Regions from separate parts of the Staphylococcus sp. GDY8P57P genome, predicted to be linked through region 1. Evidence: riboswitches for the same ligand, from Rfam matches in the RefSeq annotation. Region 1 holds a riboswitch; each other region holds the start of a gene.
The links. Region 1 has a riboswitch for thiamine pyrophosphate ahead of KA878_RS06465 (ECF transporter S component). Riboswitches for the same ligand answer to the same signal wherever they lie in the genome.
Positions count from the first base shown of each region.

Region 1 (5,038 bases):
GCGATAATAACCGCTATCAACATTAAGATTAACGTTGGAGTTATAAAGATTGATAATAATAATCCATGAATCATAATGTTTACAAATTCAGTTAACAATTTAAAGAATAGAATACTAACCATAAAGAGTTGTAAATAATAATATTTACCTCTTAAGAAATGTGTAAATGTCGTTGCAATATAAGTGATAATAACTAGCATTAATAATAATAAAGTTACCCATTCAACAACATATTGTGTTTGAGATAGTTCCCATTCACCTGATACAAATAAAGCATTTCTGTTATTAAATTCAATAAATGTAAATAGGAATAAAATGAAACCACAGAATATTTCTACATACGCTGGTTTAATCCATTTCGGCCGTCTCATCCAATTAGGAATATCATCTTCTTCAATATTAAATACATTTTTGAATTTATTCTTAAATTTATCACGTTTTGATCTGATTTTTTCTAAATCGACACTTCTTCTCGTCTTACGTGCATATTCTGATGTTTTATCTTGAAGCTGTTTAAAATGAACTTTAGACTGATTCGAAACATTTCCTTTACTTGTTCTTGATAATTCTGGTTCTTCTTCTCCCAATTCTTCTTTAGTCAATGGTAAGGATCTTCTTAAGAATAAGAAATTCCAAATTGAAGCTTGCGCTAATAACCACATTACTAAGAAAAATGTATTTACACTTAAAATATCTATTGGTGCAATTTCATTGGCATCAATTTTGCCGTATAAAGAAATTTGAGTAATTAAATAACTTATTCCATAAGAAAAGATAATCCATAAGTAATGATTTTTTCTATTAGCAACATTAAGTTCATCTTTATATACAATGTAGCCTGTGTGAATAATAAAAGGAATAATAAAAATAATTGCCCAAAAACTATATACTTGAGTCATTAAAGTAATTGAAATGAGGAAGTATAAAATCCCAATAATTAAAAAGAAAATTGAGATGTCGTAATCATATTTCGTAGTTCTATATAATGCATAACCAATAAGCATTACAAGAATACCAAACAGAATAATTATGACTGCACTAATAATAGGAAAGTTGCCTATGAACCTACTCATCACTCTAATAATTTCACTGAAGAATGCATTAAGGAAATCCCATAAATTATGAATTTTTAATTCAACTTTATCTTTATCCTTTAATTGATTAATTAAAGGTAAATTTATAAGTATTATGAGACCCGTGAAGAGTGAAACGATACCGACAATATAACTAAAAATAATCTCGGTGTGTTTCTTAAGAAAAGACATACTGTTCACCTCAAAATTCATTATATAGTAAGATGTTAATCTTGTCTTTATTAAACAATAAAATACATCTTGAGACCTATATAAGTTTATCCTAGTTTTATATGGGTAAACTTAAATTGTAAACATTAATCTAACAAGGAGTGTTCATTATGACAAACGAAGATGCTAAAAAAGCAAAAGAAGTAGAAGAAAAATTAAAAGAACAAAAAGAAGAAAAAACTGATGACATCGAACAAACTAAAAAAGATGTTCAAGACACTTTAGATTAATTACTAAAGCAATTATTTATAAAGGCTACAGTTTCACTCATTCATTTGCGTAGCTAACCGAACTGAGAAGGCGCTTAATTCAAGCTTTTATCAGTTCTAGTCACCCTTGCGGGCGGGGCCCCAACAAAGAGAATTTCATAAAGAAATTCTACAAGCAAAGCAAGTTGGGGTCGGGGCCCCAACAAAGAGAATTTCATCAAGAAATTCTACAAGCAAAGCAAGTTGGGGTCGGGGCCCCAACAAAGAGAATTTCATCAAGAAATTCTACAAACAAAGCAAGCTGGGAGTCGGGGCCCCAACACAAAAAATCACGAAAGTGATTTTACAAGCAAAGCAGGTTGGGGATACGACGAATTTAAAAGAATTCTGTCCCACTCCCATCGATTTTTCTTTCATTTTATTTAATTTAATTAAAATCGCCTTGACATTAATTCATAAAAGTCATACATTTAAAATAAATTAAATATAAAACGCACTAGGGGTGTGTATACTGAGATGAGGTTTTACCTCGAACCCTTTGAACCTGAACTAGTTAAAACTAGCGTAGGAAAGTGTTGCTAATATAAATAATTGTAGTAAATACATATAAAACTTTTTATTTAAATTCACGCACAACTTTCTACGGATGGTTGTGCGTTTTTTTAGGAGGAAATATCATGTCAAAAGGTTTAAAGCTTTCAGAAATCCTTGTAACTGTTCTGATTGCAGTAGTATTTGCGATAATTTATAACTTATGGTGGTTTGCGTATAACGTGGCGCAAGTTGCCGGTGTTCATATTGAACAATTAACATATGGCGTATGGTTTATGGCAGCTATCGTCGCATATTTAATTATTCCTAAACCTGGTATTGCACTTATTGCAGAGTTTGCTGCAGGTGCTGGTGAAACAATTGTTATGGGGAAATTTGATATTCCTACAATTGTATATGCAATTCTTCAAGGTTTAGCTTGTGAAATTATTTTTGCTATTTTTAAATACAAATCTAGATCATTAATGGTTGCTGTATTAGCTGGATTAGCAACTGCATTAATTTCATTTCCAGTTGATTATTATTACGGTTATTTAGCTGAAGTCGCAGGATGGAATCTTCTTTTATTCATTATATTCCGTTCTATTAGCGGTATTGTCATTGCCGGCTTATTATCTTATCTCATTGTTAAAGCATTAGATCAAACAGGTGTGACGAAATTATTCCGCCCTGCTTCTCAAAAAGACTACGACAACCTATAAGGGGAAATTAAAGTGTTAAAAGCGAAAAATTTACGTCTGAAATATCCGAATGGCGAACGTAAAATCTTCGATAATTTGAATATTGAAATTAAAGATAAAGAAAAAGTGCTTTTACTAGGTCCTTCAGGATCTGGTAAAAGCACATTGCTTAATGTTTTAAGTGGCATTGTGCCAAATCTAATTGAGTTACCTATGAAATATGATGAACTTGAAATCGATCCACATTCTGGTGTCATCTTTCAAGATCCAGATACGCAGTTTTGTATGCCTAAAGTGTATGAAGAACTTGCTTTCGTTCTAGAAAATAAACAAGTACCACGCAATGAAATGGACGCACTTATAGAGAATGCTTTAGCATCGGTTGATTTAAATGTTACGGACAATACATTCGTTAATCATCTTAGTGGCGGTATGAAACAAAAGCTCGCTATTGTTGAAACTATTTTACAAGAAGCTAATACGCTTTTCTTAGATGAGCCTACTGCCATGTTAGATGTAGATGCTACAGCTGATTTGTGGCAACGACTTATTCAGTTATGGTCTGATCAAACTGTGCTTATTGTCGAACACAAAGTTGAACATATTTGGGAGCATGTCGATAGAGTCATCTTATTGAATTATGAAGGACAAATCATAGCAGATGGCACACCGGATTACATATTAAAAAACTGTGAGCATTTACTCACTGAATTTGGCGTTTGGCATCCTCATGCTTGGGATCATGCGCCAAAGCCGATTACATTTCCATCTAATGAAGCTGAAACATTATTTACTTTTAAGAATGGTCAAGTTATTCGTGGTAAAAAACAATTATTCCAGACATCCGAATTAAATGTTCATTCTGGAGAATGGATTACGATAACTGGGAAAAATGGTACAGGTAAAACAACACTGTTAGAATCAATGATGCAACTTATAAAATATGAAGGCACGATGGCTTATAAGAATACAATATTGAAGAAAATTAAAGATGCAGCCAAGCATATGTATCTCGTTTATCAAAACCCTGAATTACAATTTATAACAAATTCAGTTTATGAAGAAATATATATACATTATAATCATCAAGAACCTTCAATCGCTGAAAATGAAACGATGAAACTTTTAAAATTATTGCATTTAGAAGCTGTTAAAAACCAACATCCATTTGAATTATCTATGGGTCAGAAACGACGTCTTAGCGTAGCTACTGCACTAAGTTCAAAAGCCGATATCATCTTGCTAGATGAACCAACATTCGGACTGGATAGTCACAATACATTCCAATTGATTGAACTTTTCCAGGAAAGTGTCTCAAGTGGTCAAACCATCATTATGGTTACACACGATCCGGAAATCATTCATCGCTATCCAACACGTCGTTTAATCGTCGAAGATAACCAACTCATTGAAGAGGAAGGTGAATCACATGTTTGAACGTTGGAAGAAACACTATTCCTTTGTAGATGACGTTAATATCATTACGAAACTTTTACTTGGTGTAGCGCTATTCATTTTCATTATATTTGTCCATAATTTTGATTATATGATTTACATTACCATTATTATGTTTTTATTTTTAATGGCATTTAATGGTACGCAGTTTAAAATTACCGGAGCCTTTATTTTAGCCACTGTGCTATTTGCGCTATTATCGTCATTATTTATGATCCTTTATGGCGATGGGACACATATGTTATTTAAATGGGGCATTATTCAAATTAGTACTGAAAGTATTGTACGTGGCTTGCATTTATCATTACGTACAATTACAGTGTCGATGTTTGGTATTTTATTGGCCCTCACATCCGAAATTGTCATGATTTTTTATAGCCTAATGCAACATTTAAAAGTAAAACCTAAAATTGCATATGCGTTTATGGCTGCAATCAGAATGGTCCCTCTCATTTTCACATCACTTATTCAATTGAGACGTTCGCTTAAAATGCGTTATCAAATGATTGATGTTTCAAATTATAGAGGGCTTAAACGTCTAAAACATTTATTAATACCTATCTTAAGTCAAAATATCCGTCGTGCGCATCAACTGTCTGTTGCGATGGAATCTAAAGGCTTCAAAGATGGTCCAAGAACATATTATTATAAAGCACCGTTTTCTTATAAAGATATTTTATTTGTAATTTGCGTTGTGGCCATATTAATCATCGCATTTTATCTTTCACAATACTTCCCTATCACTGGGATTACTGACGCGCGTGTATCAGGTTATACCTCATAAAAAAATAGGGCGTATCACTGTTCATCAGGATACGCCCTATTTTTTACATTTACT
Region 1 is NZ_JAESLK010000018.1:248,942-253,979, forward strand. Features, by position in the region: gene auxA (lipoteichoic acid stability factor AuxA) at 1-1,265, opposite strand, end outside; gene graF (glycopeptide resistance-associated protein GraF) at 1,415-1,534, shown strand; TPP riboswitch at 2,002-2,101, shown strand; gene KA878_RS06465 (ECF transporter S component) at 2,191-2,766, shown strand; gene KA878_RS06470 (ABC transporter ATP-binding protein) at 2,779-4,182, shown strand; gene KA878_RS06475 (energy-coupling factor transporter transmembrane component T family protein) at 4,175-4,984, shown strand; gene purD (phosphoribosylamine--glycine ligase) at 5,034-5,038, opposite strand, start outside.

Region 2 (5,038 bases), on a different contig from region 1:
CTTCTTGAGTTCGTGCACGTTTAACTTTTTCTTGCACACCATCAACTTCTGGCTTAGCAACTTTCATTTTTTCACGCATCATATGACTATTTTTATAGTTTGATAACATGAATGGTAACAAGATAACACGAATTACTAAAACTAATACGATAATTGCAATACCGTAATCATCATTAAATACTGAATGGCCTAACCAATGTAAAACTCTAGCCATTGGTTCTACGAATGTATTATAGAAAAATCCATCTCTATTACTAGATTTTGAATAATCACACCCGGCTAAAAAGACCATTACCCCTAATAACAAAGGTAGTAACGCTTTCTTCTTCATTTTTACACCTCTATTGATATATTCACATAGGGATTATTTTATCATAGTAACCGTGTACTAGAAAACAAAAAAAGAAAAATTTTCTTATTTATTTGAAATAATTTTTCATTATAGTAACAGTCTTGTCAATATTATGACTACGTGCAATCGCCGAAATAACTGAAACACCGTCTGCACCATTTTGAGCAATAGGTTCAATATTGTCTTCTGTTATACCTCCAATTGCTACCATAGGTAACGAAGGATTGATCTTTTTTAATGTGGCAATCATAGCGGGACCTACTGGTGCACTCGCATCATTTTTAGAAATTGTTGCAAACATCGGTCCAACACCAATATAATCAACATGATCTAAATCGGATTGATTATATTCTTCCTCGTTGCCAATGCTAAGTCCTATGATTTTATTTTCGAACCGCTTAGCAAATGACTTCACATTTTCATCATCTTGCCCTACATGAATACCGTCTGCATTTATTTTTTCAGCTAAATCAACATCGTCATTTACAATAAACGGTACATGATAGTCATGACATAAATTTAATAACTCAATTGCTAAATTTTCTTTATCAGCACCGTCTAATGACGTGGGTCCTTTTTCACGAAATTGAAAAAGCGTGATACCGGCATTTAAGGCATGCTTCACTATTTCTCTAATATCTTTTCCCTCTGGAATATCTTGCGTACCGCAAATAAAATAAACATTTAATCGTGATGGATTAAACATTTTACTCCACCTCTTGTCTTTTGACTTGTTGTTGGTAGGTATTAAAATCAATGACATACATTTGATCTAATAATTTAGATAAAAATGTACCTGGTCCATTTACTTGTTGATCTTGTTCAGCGCGTTCAGCAGCAATATTATAGATGCTAACCGCTTCTTCTAACACTTGTAGAGATGGCGTTTCTTCTCTAAATAAGAAACTTGCTACAATGCCCCCAAGTAAGCATCCAGCACCAGTAATCTTGGCTAATAATGGTGACCCATTAGATAACTTCACCACTTTATTATTTTGGACAATAACATCTTCTTTACCAGTTAACACGATGGCTGTATTCAATTTCTCATGGGCACGCTTAGCTATTTCAACAACGTCTAAGTCAGTTTCACCATCCGTACCTTTCATCGTTGTTGTTGCATCTACTAACGTTAAAATTTCAGAAGCATTACCTTTAATAACTGATACTTTCACTTCTGATAAGAATTTTTGGCAAAATGCTTTGCGATACGAAGAAGCACCAACTGCTACTGGATCAAATACAATGGGTGTTCCTTGCTGATTCGCTATTTTACCTATTTCCAAAATGTCTTGTTCATTTGCCTTAGTCATCGTACCAATATTAATAAGTAACGCCCCTGCAACTTTATAAAATTCTTCCGCTTCTTCAGGTGCTTCACTCATTGCTGGACTAGCACCAATGCTAAGTAATCCATTTGCCGTAAAGTTTTTCACGACATCATTTGTATAACAGACAACTAAAGGATTCTCTTGTCTTAAACGTTCCAAATTATTCATCATCTAATCCAACCTTCTTCATATATGCAAAATGGTTTACCGGTCCTCTACCTTGACCAATTTCTGGCGTATATTGAATACTCAATGAAATAAATTTCTTCGCTTTTTTAACCGCTTCATAGATAGATTTACCTTTAGCCAGTTCTGCAGTAATCACTGCTGAGAATGTACATCCAGTTCCGTGCGTATGTTTAGTGTCAAAGCGTTGATCTTCAAAGGTATACACATCATCCTTAGTAAATAAGAAGTCTTTAGCATTGTTTAAATCTGCAGAGTGTCCACCTTTTATGACAACGCCTTTACTGCCTATTTCATTAATAAAGATATTGCCTGCTTTACGAATATTTTCTTCCGTGTCTATTTTAATGCCTGTTATTTCCTCTGCTTCAGGAATATTAGGCGTGACGACATCTGCTAAAGGTAGTAATGTATTCTGTAAATGTTTCTTGGTTTCATCATCCATTAACGAATCGCCACTCTTAGCTAACATGACTGGATCGATAACGTATGGAATATCTGAATGTTGTCTCAAATATTGTTGAATTAACGCCATTGTTTCATGAGTCGCAATCATACCTGTTTTAATAGCGTGTGGTAATTCGTCATTGAAGACGCTATCTAATTGTTCTTGAACCCAACTTGTCTCAAGATTATGGATATGTTGTACCCCTTTAGTATTTTGCGCAACGATACTTGTAATAGCTGCCATGCCGTAGACACCACAGGCATGAAATGATTTTAAATCGGCCATTACACCAGCGCCACCTGATGGATCAGTTCCCGCGATTGTTAAAGCGATTTTAGGTTTATGCATTTTTGTCGCCTCCGAAGTTCCATTGTTCGTTAGTATAAGCCATATTAAAGAAATTACGTTCGTGAATCGTACTTTGTAAGAAACTTTCTTTAATATCATGCTTTTCTTGTTCTGTACAATTTGCTGTTAATTCATCTAATAAATTATCAAATACTTCTATTAATGGACGCATTTCTGTACTATAGAAATCAAACCATTTTGCAGTTACAGAATCTCTATTTAGATTTTGATCCTCTAATGCCATTTTAGCTACAACTTCATATACATAAGGGCATGGTGCCATTGCAGCTATTGTATACGCCGCATTCTCATGTGCATAGGCATGATAATACATATGTTTAATGTAATGATCACCGCTTGGAGGCCATACTTTTTCTTTAACAATTTCTTCATAAGGTTCATTAATGTAATCTGCTAAAATTTCATGTGCCTCAACTTCACCATCTAGCATAAATTCAATTTGTTCAACTAAAAATTTAACATCTTTCATTGTTGGTGCTTTTGGGATAAGAAGTGCATACAAATTTGTAAATTCCTTTAAATATGATGCATCCGCTCTTAAATATTGACGTACTGCTTGAGCGTCTAACTTCCCTTTTAAAAGGTCTTGAATAAACCCATCATTATAGATATCTTCAATAATAGGTTGTGAAGCCTCTTTAATCTCAGTTGAAAATGTCATAGTCATATCCTCCTTAAAATTAAAAAATGCTACATTTCAACGTAGAAATGTAGCTATCATTCAATAAAGAGAACATAACATATACATTACTACTTTCCTACGTTGGCATTAACCAAATCAGGTTATAAGGGTCTGAATTTAATCATCTCAGCCATTGGCAATGGCTCCCCTAGTAGCATTATCTTATTAATTTAACGATATCAAATTGATTAGGATTTATCAAATAAAACAGAAAGCGAGAGGACAGAAATAAAATAAACTCATTGTTCTCCCTAGCTTACTTTGCTTGTAGCATTTCTTAGTGAAATTCTCTTTGTTGGGGCCCGCCCGCAAGGATAACTAGTGCTAAAAAAGCTTGATTTAAGCGTATTTTCAAATCAGTCATCTATTGTCAAAATGAAAAAGCAGGCTGAGACACTTTATTATGTCCCAGCCTACTCAATTAATATTATTATATTGCTAAATTAAGCAGTTACCCATTGTGATGGACCTGCAGTATTATATAATTTAACAGCAGCAGCATCTTGAACGTGTTCTGGTGCTTGTGCTGGTGATACACCTTTATATTGAGCAGGTGCTACTGAATCCCAAGTTGATTGTAAGAATTGATATTTACCTGCTGCACCTGAACTTGGATTAATAGCAGTAATGTCGCCACCTGATTCACGTTGTGCAATTTGTTGTAAATGACTGTTTACATTTACAGAAGAACCACTTGAAGCACTTGAGTTAGAAGTTGTAGCTTCAGTTTGTGGTTGTTGTGTTTGTTGAGTTTGTGGTGCTTGTTGTACTTGTGTTGGTTGAGCTTGACTAGATTGTTGTGAAGAAGCTACTTGTTCAGCTGAAGTTTGGTTAGTAGCAGCTGATGCTTGTTCACTAACATCTTGTTGTGGTGAAACTAAGCCTGTTTGTGCATAGTTCCAACTCCAGTTAGTACCATCTGATTCGAAATGATAAGTGAAACCTTCATAATCAAATGTTACGTTATATGCACCTTCTTGGATAGGGCTATTATTTAATGATTGATCATTTGATTGTGCTAATTGTGCTAATTCAGCTTTATTTACTTGAGCTTCGCTCGCATCTGCGTGTCCAGCGTTGCCAGCAACTACTCCTAAACCTACTGCTAATGATGAAGCAATAATTGTCTTTTTCATAATTATATATATCCTCCTAGATTTGTTTGTGTCTTAATAATAAATTTTACAAGTAACACTTTAACATCCATAAAACCATAGTAGGTTACAGTGAAATAAAAAAAGCCAGTACTTTTTTACATCCAAATTACAAACGTACTGTAATCCTATTTTTTAGTTATGGACTTTCATGACGGTTTTGAGTAGCTATATATATAAGTATCTCTTGTAATACTAATGAAATCTTTCAGATAATTATATTAAAAATTTAAGAACCTCTCTTATAAAATTGATAATATAAGAGAGGCCATGAGTATAATTAAAGAAGTTATTTATAGTAAATAGGGATGGAGTTAATAGAACATTAGTTTATATCAATCACTTCTAGGTGATCGTATGAATAAGTGTCTTCATTGAATGAGGTGTCAGGGAGAATATCATTATTTTTGGATTTGGGGGACATAAATTTAATTGTTTCAACATATAATTCGGTCACAAATTGCGTTTGGCCCTCTTTATCGTATTTACGTGATCTCATTTGACCAGTAATACCTA
Region 2 is NZ_JAESLK010000022.1:29,861-34,898, reverse strand. Features, by position in the region: gene yidC (membrane protein insertase YidC) at 1-331, opposite strand, end outside; gene thiE (thiamine phosphate synthase) at 420-1,058, opposite strand; gene thiM (hydroxyethylthiazole kinase) at 1,060-1,851, opposite strand; gene thiD (bifunctional hydroxymethylpyrimidine kinase/phosphomethylpyrimidine kinase) at 1,844-2,665, opposite strand; gene tenA (thiaminase II) at 2,658-3,347, opposite strand; TPP riboswitch at 3,425-3,528, opposite strand; gene KA878_RS09420 (transglycosylase family protein) at 3,812-4,504, opposite strand; gene KA878_RS09415 (single-stranded DNA-binding protein) at 4,848-5,038, opposite strand, start outside.
Region 2: another riboswitch for thiamine pyrophosphate. It lies ahead of tenA (thiaminase II); the one in region 1 lies ahead of KA878_RS06465 (ECF transporter S component).

Region 3 (5,038 bases), on a different contig from region 1:
AATTGGTTAATTGCAGTATTTGTAACGTTAACGTCTGAAATGCCTGCTTTTTTAAATTTATTACGTAACATACTTGCACCCATTGCACTAGAACCCATACCCGCATCACATGCGAAAATAACATGGTCAACATTGCTATAGTCATGCGCGTCTACGTCTTCAGTGTTGTAGTTATCAAGTAAGTCTTCTTCTTCGTCTTCTGATGAAGCTTCTGTATGATTGTCACCTTCAGCTTTGTTTGCTGCTACGCCAGCTGCGCCAGTACCAGTAGTGGCACCAGTTAATTTAGATGACACGCTAGATTTTTTACCTTTAGTAGATTCCATTTTTGCTGTTGCTGCTTCTAAATCTTGTTTAGGTTCTTTAGTTAATTTCATAATTAATGCGGCAACTACGAATGAAACAAGTGCTGCTAAGAATACGCCTAATACCATGTGTAAGAATTCGCCTTTAGGTGCATTTAAGCAATACACGATGAATGAACCTGGTGAAGCCGGACTCTTGAATCCGAAACCAGTTGCTTGGTAAGTTGCTACGCCAGTCATACCACCTAAAATAACAGCGATGAATAATAATGGACGCATTAATACATATGGGAAGTAAATTTCATGAATACCACCGAAGAAGTGGATGATACCTGCACCATATGAAGTTGCTTTAGCAGTACCTTTACCGAAGATCATGTACGCTAATAAGATACCGATACCTGGTCCAGGGTTTGATTCGATTGCGAATAGAATAGATTGACCTGCACTTGCGGCTTGGTCAGTACCAAGTGGTGTGAATACACCATGGTTAATCGCGTTGTTAAGGAATAAAATTTTAGCTGGTTCTACGATGATACTTACAATTGGTAATAAGTGTAAGTGTACTAAGAATTCAACTGCTACTGATAAGATGTGCATGATGAATTGCATAATTGGCGCCAATAGTTTGAAGCCAAGGATTGTCATAATGAATGCTAGAATACCTGCTGAGAAGTTATTGAATAACATTTCAAAGCCTTGTGGTGTTCTAGGTTGTAAGAATTGGTCAACTTTCTTCATTAACCAACCAACAAGTGGTCCCATAATCATTGCGCCAAGTAACATTGGTGTATCTGGTAATGCAACAATAACCCCCATAGTTGCTGTCGCTGCAACGATACCACCACGTAAGTCGTGAATTAAACGACCACCACTAAATGCGATAAGTAATGGAATTAAGTACGTGATCATTGGTCCTGCTAATTGAGATAATTCTTTATTAGGATACCAGCCATTATCAATGAAAATCGCAGCAATAAAGCCCCATGCGATAAACGCACCGATGTTTGGCATAATCATACTACTAAGGAATGAACCAAACGCTTGAACTTTACGGCCGAGACCTTTTTTCTCTTGTGTCTCTGTTTGAGCCATAACTACACCTCTTTTTTTATTCTGATTTGATACTTCAATTGTAAGGGCGTAAGAAAGCGTCTTCAACATAAAGAAAATGCCACTTTGTCACAGTAAATGTGACAACAGTGTGGCAAGGTCATGGAGAATGGGTTTAGGGTTTGGATAGAAGTAATTAGCGAGCAAATCTGAAAGCCAAGTTTTGCATATATTTTGCCGAAAATCCTGAATTTAGATTGTTATTTATAAGATGACTTATCTATAATTTGAGAATTAAAAGAGTGATGTCAAACATCTTTAAAACAAACGTGTAATTCAACTGGAGATATTTAATATCTAAAGATTAGCGATTAATAAATAGGCTATAAAATAAGTAAGAAACAATAAAGGAGTGTTGTGTATGACTGGGAATGCAGGAAACGGCTGTGTGAAATGTGGACATACAGAAGTGGAAGAGGGGACACTATCGGCAACAGGTTCTGGACTATCTAAGATGTTTGATGTCCAACATAACAACTTTAAAACAATCACTTGCAAGAATTGTGGTTATACAGAGTTTTATAAAACTGATAAAAATAGAACAAGTGATATTATTGATTTATTCTTTGGTGGATAAGTTAAGTAAATAGAATTTTAGACAGTGGTTATTAAGACCACTGTTTTTCTATGCACAATAAATCTTAATTTGTAGTAATATGACACGTTTGGTACAATTATGCTTGTAATACAATATCATCTGCTAGGGGTGCTTTAAGTGGCTGAAAGGAGTTTAAAACTCCAACCCTTCGTACCTGATCTAGTTAATACTAGCGTAGGGAAGCAAGTGAGTACATTTAGACTAAAAGATATTAAAGTTAAAAGGTTTGTTCACTTTCACTTTAATAATTTAAGATACATATAAATTTGTTTAATATACTTTGCTTATTTTCTTATGCATTCAGTGTTCAGCTGAATGTTTTTTTGTGCATGTATTGATCAGTCATTTGAGATATACCTAGTGGCATAGGAAGGTTATGTATATGAAACAAGAATTGATTAATTTTAAAAAGAATTTTCCAGCGAGCAAACGAATCTTTAAAACAGGAAAGAACGACGAAATCAAAGTTCCATTTCGTGAAATTGAGTTGTCGGATACGCAACTTGAAAGTAGTTCATTTAAAAATGAACCAATAATAGTGTACGATACAGCGGGACCTTACCATGATGAGAGTTATGAGGTAAATGTTAATCGAGGGATTCCAAAAAATAGAAGATCATGGATTGCTGAACGTGAAGATGTCGTATGCTATGAAGGACGCAAGGTTCAATCGATTGATAATGGCTTTAAGAAAGATGGTCATAAAAACTATGTAGCACACCCTTTTCATTATCAACCGAAACGTGCAATGAAAGATAAAGTTGTAACCCAAATGCATTATGCGAAACAAGGCATTATCACTAAAGAAATGGAATTCGTTGCGATTCGTGAACAAGTAGACCCAGAATTTGTGAGAGAAGAAATTGCGAGAGGACGTGCGATTATACCGAGTAACATCAATCATCCTGAATCAGAACCGATGATTATTGGAAAGAATTTTAAAGTTAAGATTAATGCGAACATTGGTAACTCCATCGTTTCATCTTCGATTGAAGCGGAAATCGAGAAATTGGTGTGGGCAATTCACTGGGGTGCAGATACGATGATGGATTTGTCGACAGGTAAGAACATCCATTCTACTCGCGAATATTTGATTCGTAATTCACCAGTTCCAGTAGGTACGGTACCAATTTATCAAGCTTTGGAAAAGGTAAACGGTGTAGCTGAAGACTTAACTTGGGAAGTTTATCGAGATACGTTAATTGAACAAGCCGAACAAGGTGTCGACTACTTCACGATTCATGCTGGCTTGTTGTTACATTACATTCCACTAACTGTCAATCGTTTAACAGGTATTGTATCGCGTGGAGGATCAATTATTGCGCAATGGTGTCTTGCACATCATGAAGAAAGTTTCTTATATACGCATTTTGAAGATATTTGTAAAATCTTAAACAAATATGATGTGGCAGTATCTCTAGGAGACGGTTTACGTCCAGGTTCAATTTATGATGCTAACGATGAAAGCCAAATTGCAGAACTTAAAACACTAGGTGAATTAACTGAAATTGCTTGGAAACATGATGTGCAAGTCATGATTGAAGGACCAGGACATATCCCAATGTATAAAATAAAAGAGAACCAGGATTTAGCAGATTTCTATTGTAAAGAAGCACCATTCTATACATTAGGCCCCTTAGTCACTGATATCGCGCCAGCATATGATCATATAACATCTGCCATTGGTGCAGCCCAAATTGCAAGTTATGGCACAGCGATGTTATGTTACGTAACACCTAAAGAACATCTTGGTTTACCAAATAAAGACGATGTTCGTGATGGTGTTGTAACATATAAAATCGCAGCGCATGCAGCCGACTTAGCGAAAGGCTTACCAGGTGCTACGGTTCGCGATGATGCGATTAGTAAAGCACGCTTTGAATTCCGTTGGATAGATCAATTCAATTTATCATTAGACCCAGAACGCGCAAGAGAATTTCATGATGAAACCTTACCCGCTGAAGCTGCAAAAATTGCACATTTCTGTAGTATGTGTGGACCCAAATTCTGTTCAATGAAATTGTCACATGAGATTCGTGATTCATATAAAGAACAATTAGAAGGTATGAGAGAAAAAGACGAAGAGTTTAGAAAATCAGGCAACAAAATCTATCAATAATACAGAATTACCTTATAGCAGTGGCTTGTGTAGTCACTGCCATTATTATTTTTGAATTAAAGGGTAAGACTTCGGGTTGTGTGATGTTAGAGTGATGGATGTCTAAATTCGGGTTAATTCGACCTGATTCATTGGGAATTTAAGAGATTTTGAGCAGTTTATATATCTAACCTTCTTAACTATTGGTACCATAGTTGTATTACTAAATACATATTTCCAGGGTTATACCGATAGGAGGGTTTGGATGAATTCCAATACTGAATTCAAAAAAGGGATTCTATATGCGTTAGGGGCATATGTACTATGGGGAATCTTGCCAATTTATTGGAAATTAATTGGTGGCGTTAGTGCATTTGAAATCTTAGCTTATCGCATTGTATTATCCATGATCTTTATGATTCTAATGATCGTCGTTTTAAAGAAATCACAAACATTCAAGCGTGATTTGCAACATCTATTCTCACATCCAATTGAACTTATCGTCATCATTATTGCCGGTTATGTGATTACGGTGAACTGGGGAACGTTCATTTGGGCTGTATCTAATGGCCACGTCCTTCAATCTAGTTTAGGTTATTACATTAATCCATTAGTCAGTATATTATTGGCGTTTATTTTCCTAAAAGAAAGGTTTAATAAATTTGAATCTTTAGCCATCGTATTTGCGGCAATCGGAGTACTCTATATGACGATACGCGTTGGAGAATTTCCAGTTATCTCATTAATGCTTGCTTTCTCATTCGGCATTTATGGCTTGTTGAAGAAGATTGTTAAAATCGAAGCCATCAGCAGTATTGCGATTGAATGTATCGTCACAGCGCCAGCGGGATTAATTTATATGATTTATTTATGGAAGACAGGAACGTCATCAGTCGGTATGAACATGGATACCTTCTGGCTACT
Region 3 is NZ_JAESLK010000007.1:98,924-103,961, reverse strand. Features, by position in the region: gene KA878_RS03275 (PTS mannitol transporter subunit IIBC) at 1-1,400, opposite strand, end outside; gene KA878_RS03270 (zinc ribbon domain-containing protein) at 1,780-1,995, shown strand; TPP riboswitch at 2,111-2,214, shown strand; gene thiC (phosphomethylpyrimidine synthase ThiC) at 2,399-4,135, shown strand; gene rarD (EamA family transporter RarD) at 4,380-5,038, shown strand, end outside.
Region 3: another riboswitch for thiamine pyrophosphate. It lies ahead of thiC (phosphomethylpyrimidine synthase ThiC); the one in region 1 lies ahead of KA878_RS06465 (ECF transporter S component).

Region 4 (5,038 bases), on a different contig from region 1:
TGAAAATCTCATTTGCCGATTGTATCGTTGCATTATAAGAATCCTAAACCTTCAGTTGGGCTTGATGCTTGGGCAGTGTATTTCACTGGAATTCGTCCTGCTTCATAAGATAAGCGACCAGCGTGAATGCCTAACTTCATTGCTTCTGCCATTTTCACAGGGTCTTTCGCACCTGATACTGCCGTATTTAAAAGGATGCCATCAGCACCTAATTCCATCGCATGACATGCATCTTTAGGTGAACCAATACCTGCATCAACAATAACTGGTACATTTGAATTCTTAATAATGTAGCTCAAATTCAGTTGATTATTAATGCCACGACCTGTTCCAATAGGTGAGGCTAACGGCATAACGGCGTGCACACCTAAATCTTCTAAACGTTTAGCTAAGACAACATCGTTAGAAATGTAAGGACATACAATATAACCTCGTTCAAGTAATACTTTACAAGCTTCGTAAGTTTCGAAAGGATCAGGTAATAATGTTTCATCATCACCTATAACTTCTACTTTAATCATGTCACATACACCCGCATGTTTAGCGATTTCTGCAATACGAATTGCTTCTTCAGCTGTTTTAGCGCCAGCAGTATTTGGAAAAGTGATAAAGTCTTTTAAATTAATATTTGCAAGTGGGTTAGGTAAATTTTTATCATACAGGTTCATACGTCTAACTGCGAACGTAAGTACATTTGTTTCCGAAGCTTTAATCGCTTTAGTTTGGATGTCTTCATTTTCAAATTTCCCTGTACCTAATAACAAACGAGAGTGTAATTCTAAATTGCCAATTTTAAACATTTTATCCGCCTCCAACAAATTCTAATAGTTCTAATTGATCATCTTCACGCACAGTGTGTTGATGATAATCATCTTGCTTAATCAATGTTTTATTATGTTCAACAATGACACGTTGTGGGTCTAACTCAAGTGATTCGAGCACTTGATGGATCGATTGTTCCGAGTCGAACGTGAACGTGTCACCATTAATGATACATTTCATGATTTAACCTCCTTGAGACATTAAAAGATTTATATTGAGCTGGTTTGATACCAGTTAATAGCCAATTTGCGATGTCACGTCCGATCACAGGAGATAATAAAATACCATTACGATAGTGACCGGTAATCATATATAAGCCATCATCAATTTGGTCCATAATTGGCAGTTCACTCTCTGTGTACGGACGTACGCCAGACCATTGTTTGAGTACACGTGCGTTTGCAAGTTCAGGAATACGTGCTGTTGCATAATGTTTCAACCAGGAAATGCCTTGCGTTGTATTACCTACTGAATAATTATCAAATTCACTAGTAGCACCAATTAAATAACGGTTGGGTTGTTTTGGCACAACATAACATCCATTGGTCGTAAATACCGTTTGATTTAAATGTAAATTATCGTGTTCCACAAGTAGGACTTCACCTTTAACGCCAACAACCTCACGTGGTAGTTGATACTGCTTTAATAGTTGAGATGACCATGCACCACCTGCAACGATAACCTTTTTAGCATATAAATCACCTTTAGATGATGCGATTTGATAGTAGCCATTCAGACGATGAATGTCAGTAACATCTGTATTAAAGTAGCGCGTAATGTGACGTTGTTGCAGAGATTTAAACAATGCTTTCGTATAATGATTCGCATTGATTTGTCCATCATTTGGGATATAAATAGCCATGTCTGCTGCAGAGACATTACCATTCGTTAAATCGGCCAAGTCATTGTCTGAGAGCGCAACAACATTGTGATCTAATGCGTGTAGGAATTGATATTGTGCACGTAAATGGGCTACATCACTAGGTTGATTCGCAATTTTAATTAATCCAGATGCTTGATATTGAATATCAATGCCCGTTTCATCTTGTAAAGATTGGCATAATTCAGGAAAGAGGTCTCGCGACTCGAGTGCAAGTCGAAATAAATCACTATCTTCTGTAAATTCATTCTGAGCACCTAACATGCCACCAGCTTTATAGGATGCATGTTTACCAGGTATATCTCGGTCAACGATTGCGATGTCGAGATGCGTGTGACTAAGGTGTCTTGCAATGGACATTCCGATGACACCAGAACCAATAATAAGAACGTCATGCATCTTTCAACCACTCCTTTCGTAGATGTTGAATTTGTTGTAAAGATGCGTTCATAAAGTATGAGATTGCACAAATACCTGCAAAGCCAGGCGGCAGTTGATGTATCGTATCTTCCGTCATACCACCTATGGCATAAATCGGGATAGGCACGTGCAAAACATCGTTGATTTCGGACGATGTTCTAGGTTGCTGATTTGGCTTAGAAGCGGTTGGAAATATATGACCATAAAAGACATAATCCAAGTGATGTCGATAAGCCTGTTTAACAGTGTCAACCGAGTGCGTTGACATGCTAACCTGCACCTCTGGATGGTGTTCTTTATAGTGGAATGCCAACGTGTCCATCTCGCGACAATGTAAACGTGTAAGATTTAGCGCTTCTAATAATTCGACATCGCTATGGACAATGATTTTATCTCTAGGGAATCCAGCAACGATTAATATGCTGAGAAAAGAACGCAACTCATCTCTAGACATAGGGGTACGAAAGAGTAAACCATCAATCCCCTCACTAATATCAAGAAAATGTTGTAAATCTGACGCTGTTAAATGTTTGTAAGTTGTTATCGCTATAAAGATGGCTATCACTCCTAATAAATGAAAAAAACGCTATCTCCTTCGTAGGAAATAGCGTTGGTCTATATAGAACGTTATTTAGCAAGCCACTTTCCTACGCCAGTGCAAACTGGATCAGGTTCCAGGAATTATAAAGTTCTTTCTTTACTCTCAGCCTTAAACAAAGGCACTTCCAGTGGATAAATTATCTATTTAATTTTTAATAATTATGATTCACGTTTGATTTCAAATTTATTCTACAATTTTTTCGAATAGAGTTCAAATTTTAATAGGAAGAGCAAGGGACATCAATCATATAATGATCCTATTTCACCAATTCTCAGTAGCTGACTGAACGGAGAAGGCGCTTAAATTAAGCTTTTGTCGGTTCTAGTCATCCTTGGGAGTGGGGCCCACCACAAAGAATGACATTACGACATTCTACAAACACAGCAAGCTGGAAGTCGGGGCCCCAACACAAAAAATCACGAAAGTGATTTTACAAGCTAAGCAAGCTGGGAGTGGACAATGAATGTGAAAAGAATGCTGCGCCACTCCCAAATGACGCAATTAGTGAATAAAGTAACGAACGATGTACAATTTAATAAAAGAACTTTTAAATAAGATATTGAAAACGATTTCAAAACCTGGTAATATAAATAAAAATAAATGCTAAAAACCCTATGATGGTAAGGGTTATAAGGGAGTTATTTTTGTATAATAGGGAGTCTTGTGAGTATATTAGACAACATATTTAGAATCAACAAATTAGAGGAAGTAGGAAAAAGAGGTTATGGTACAAAGACAAAAGAAAAGTAGTGTTCGTTGGTTTTTTGCATTAGCATTTTTTATTATAGGTGTAATCGCCTATATGGATAGATCCAACATTTCGTATATTGCCCCGCAAATGATGGAAGATTTACATATGACAAAACAACAATTTGGTCTATTAGCTTCATTCTTCTCGTTAGGTTATGCTTTAATGCAAGTACCTTCAGGTATGCTAGCTGAGAAATTCGGACCACGTAAGATGATTACAATTGCTTTAGTATGGTGGAGTGCTTTCACCATTTTAACAGGTATGATTAAACATCACGGTTTATTATATTTAGTTCGTTTCTTATTCGGTATCGGGGAAGCGCCTATGTATCCATCAAACGCCGTGTTTAATGCAAACTGGTTCTCTAAAGATGAGAAAGGTAGAGCATCAAGTATGTTACTTGCTGGTTCATATTTTGGGCCTGTATTAGCACCTGTCATTACAATTGCTATTGTAAACGCATTTAACTGGCAAGCAGTATTTTATATCTTTGGTGTGGCAGGTATCTTAATTGCAATATTATGGGGAATTATTGCGAAAGATTTACCTGAACAACATCGTATGGTTAATGACGCAGAGAAACATTTCATTATGGAGAATCGTGACCTTGTTCAAACAACGAAATCATTACCACCATGGAATCAATTCTTCCGTCGTATTAGTTTCTATGCGATTGCAGGTCAATACTTTGTAGTACAATTTGTTATTTCATTATTCTTAATTTGGTTACCAACGTACTTAACTGAACAATATCATGTAGAATTTAAAGACATGGCGATTAGTTCATTACCTTGGTTCATTATGTTTATTTTAATTTTATCTGCTGGTGCGATTTCAGATAAAATTTTACGCAGTGGTCAATCAAGATTTATTTCAAGAGGTTTGATTGCTATTGTAGGTTTCATCGTATTTGCAGTTTCAATTTTCTTTGCAGTACATACTGATAATTTATATGTAACTATTTTCTGGTTATCACTTGGTTTAGGTGGTATGGGCGTATCAATGGGTATGAGCTGGGCTGCAGCGAATGACATTGGTAGAAACTTCGCAGGTACTGTATCTGGTTGGATGAACTTATGGGGTAACATTGGTGCGTTATTAAGTCCATTCTTAGCTGGTGCATTAGTAGCATCACTTGGTTGGACAATGACTTTCCAATTGCTAATTATTCCAGCAGTTATCGCAGCAATTTTATGGTTATTTGTATCACCAGATAAACCATTGATTAAAGATGAAAGTCGTGAATTAAAATAATTTTATATAAACTAGGGCATTATGCCTAGATAAATAGTCGAGACTGGGACATAAATAATATAATTAAGCTATTTTGCAATTACGCAGTAGCTGACTGAACTGAGAAGGCGCTTAAATCAAGCTTTTCTCAGTTTTAGTCATCCTTGCGGGCGGGGCCCCAGCAAAGAGAATTTCATCAAGAAATTCTACAAGCAAAGCAAGTTGGGAGTCGGGGCCCCAACAAAGAGAATTTCACTAAGAAATTCTACAAGCAAAGAAAGTTGGGAGTGAGACGACGAATTTAAAAAGAATTCTGTCCCACTCCCTGTTT
Region 4 is NZ_JAESLK010000019.1:174,081-179,118, forward strand. Features, by position in the region: gene KA878_RS07730 (ThiF family adenylyltransferase) at 1-33, opposite strand, end outside; gene KA878_RS07735 (thiazole synthase) at 33-800, opposite strand; gene thiS (sulfur carrier protein ThiS) at 802-1,002, opposite strand; gene thiO (glycine oxidase ThiO) at 986-2,101, opposite strand; gene KA878_RS07750 (thiamine phosphate synthase) at 2,094-2,684, opposite strand; TPP riboswitch at 2,750-2,859, opposite strand; gene KA878_RS07755 (pyruvate MFS transporter) at 3,448-4,728, shown strand.
Region 4: another riboswitch for thiamine pyrophosphate. It lies ahead of KA878_RS07750 (thiamine phosphate synthase); the one in region 1 lies ahead of KA878_RS06465 (ECF transporter S component).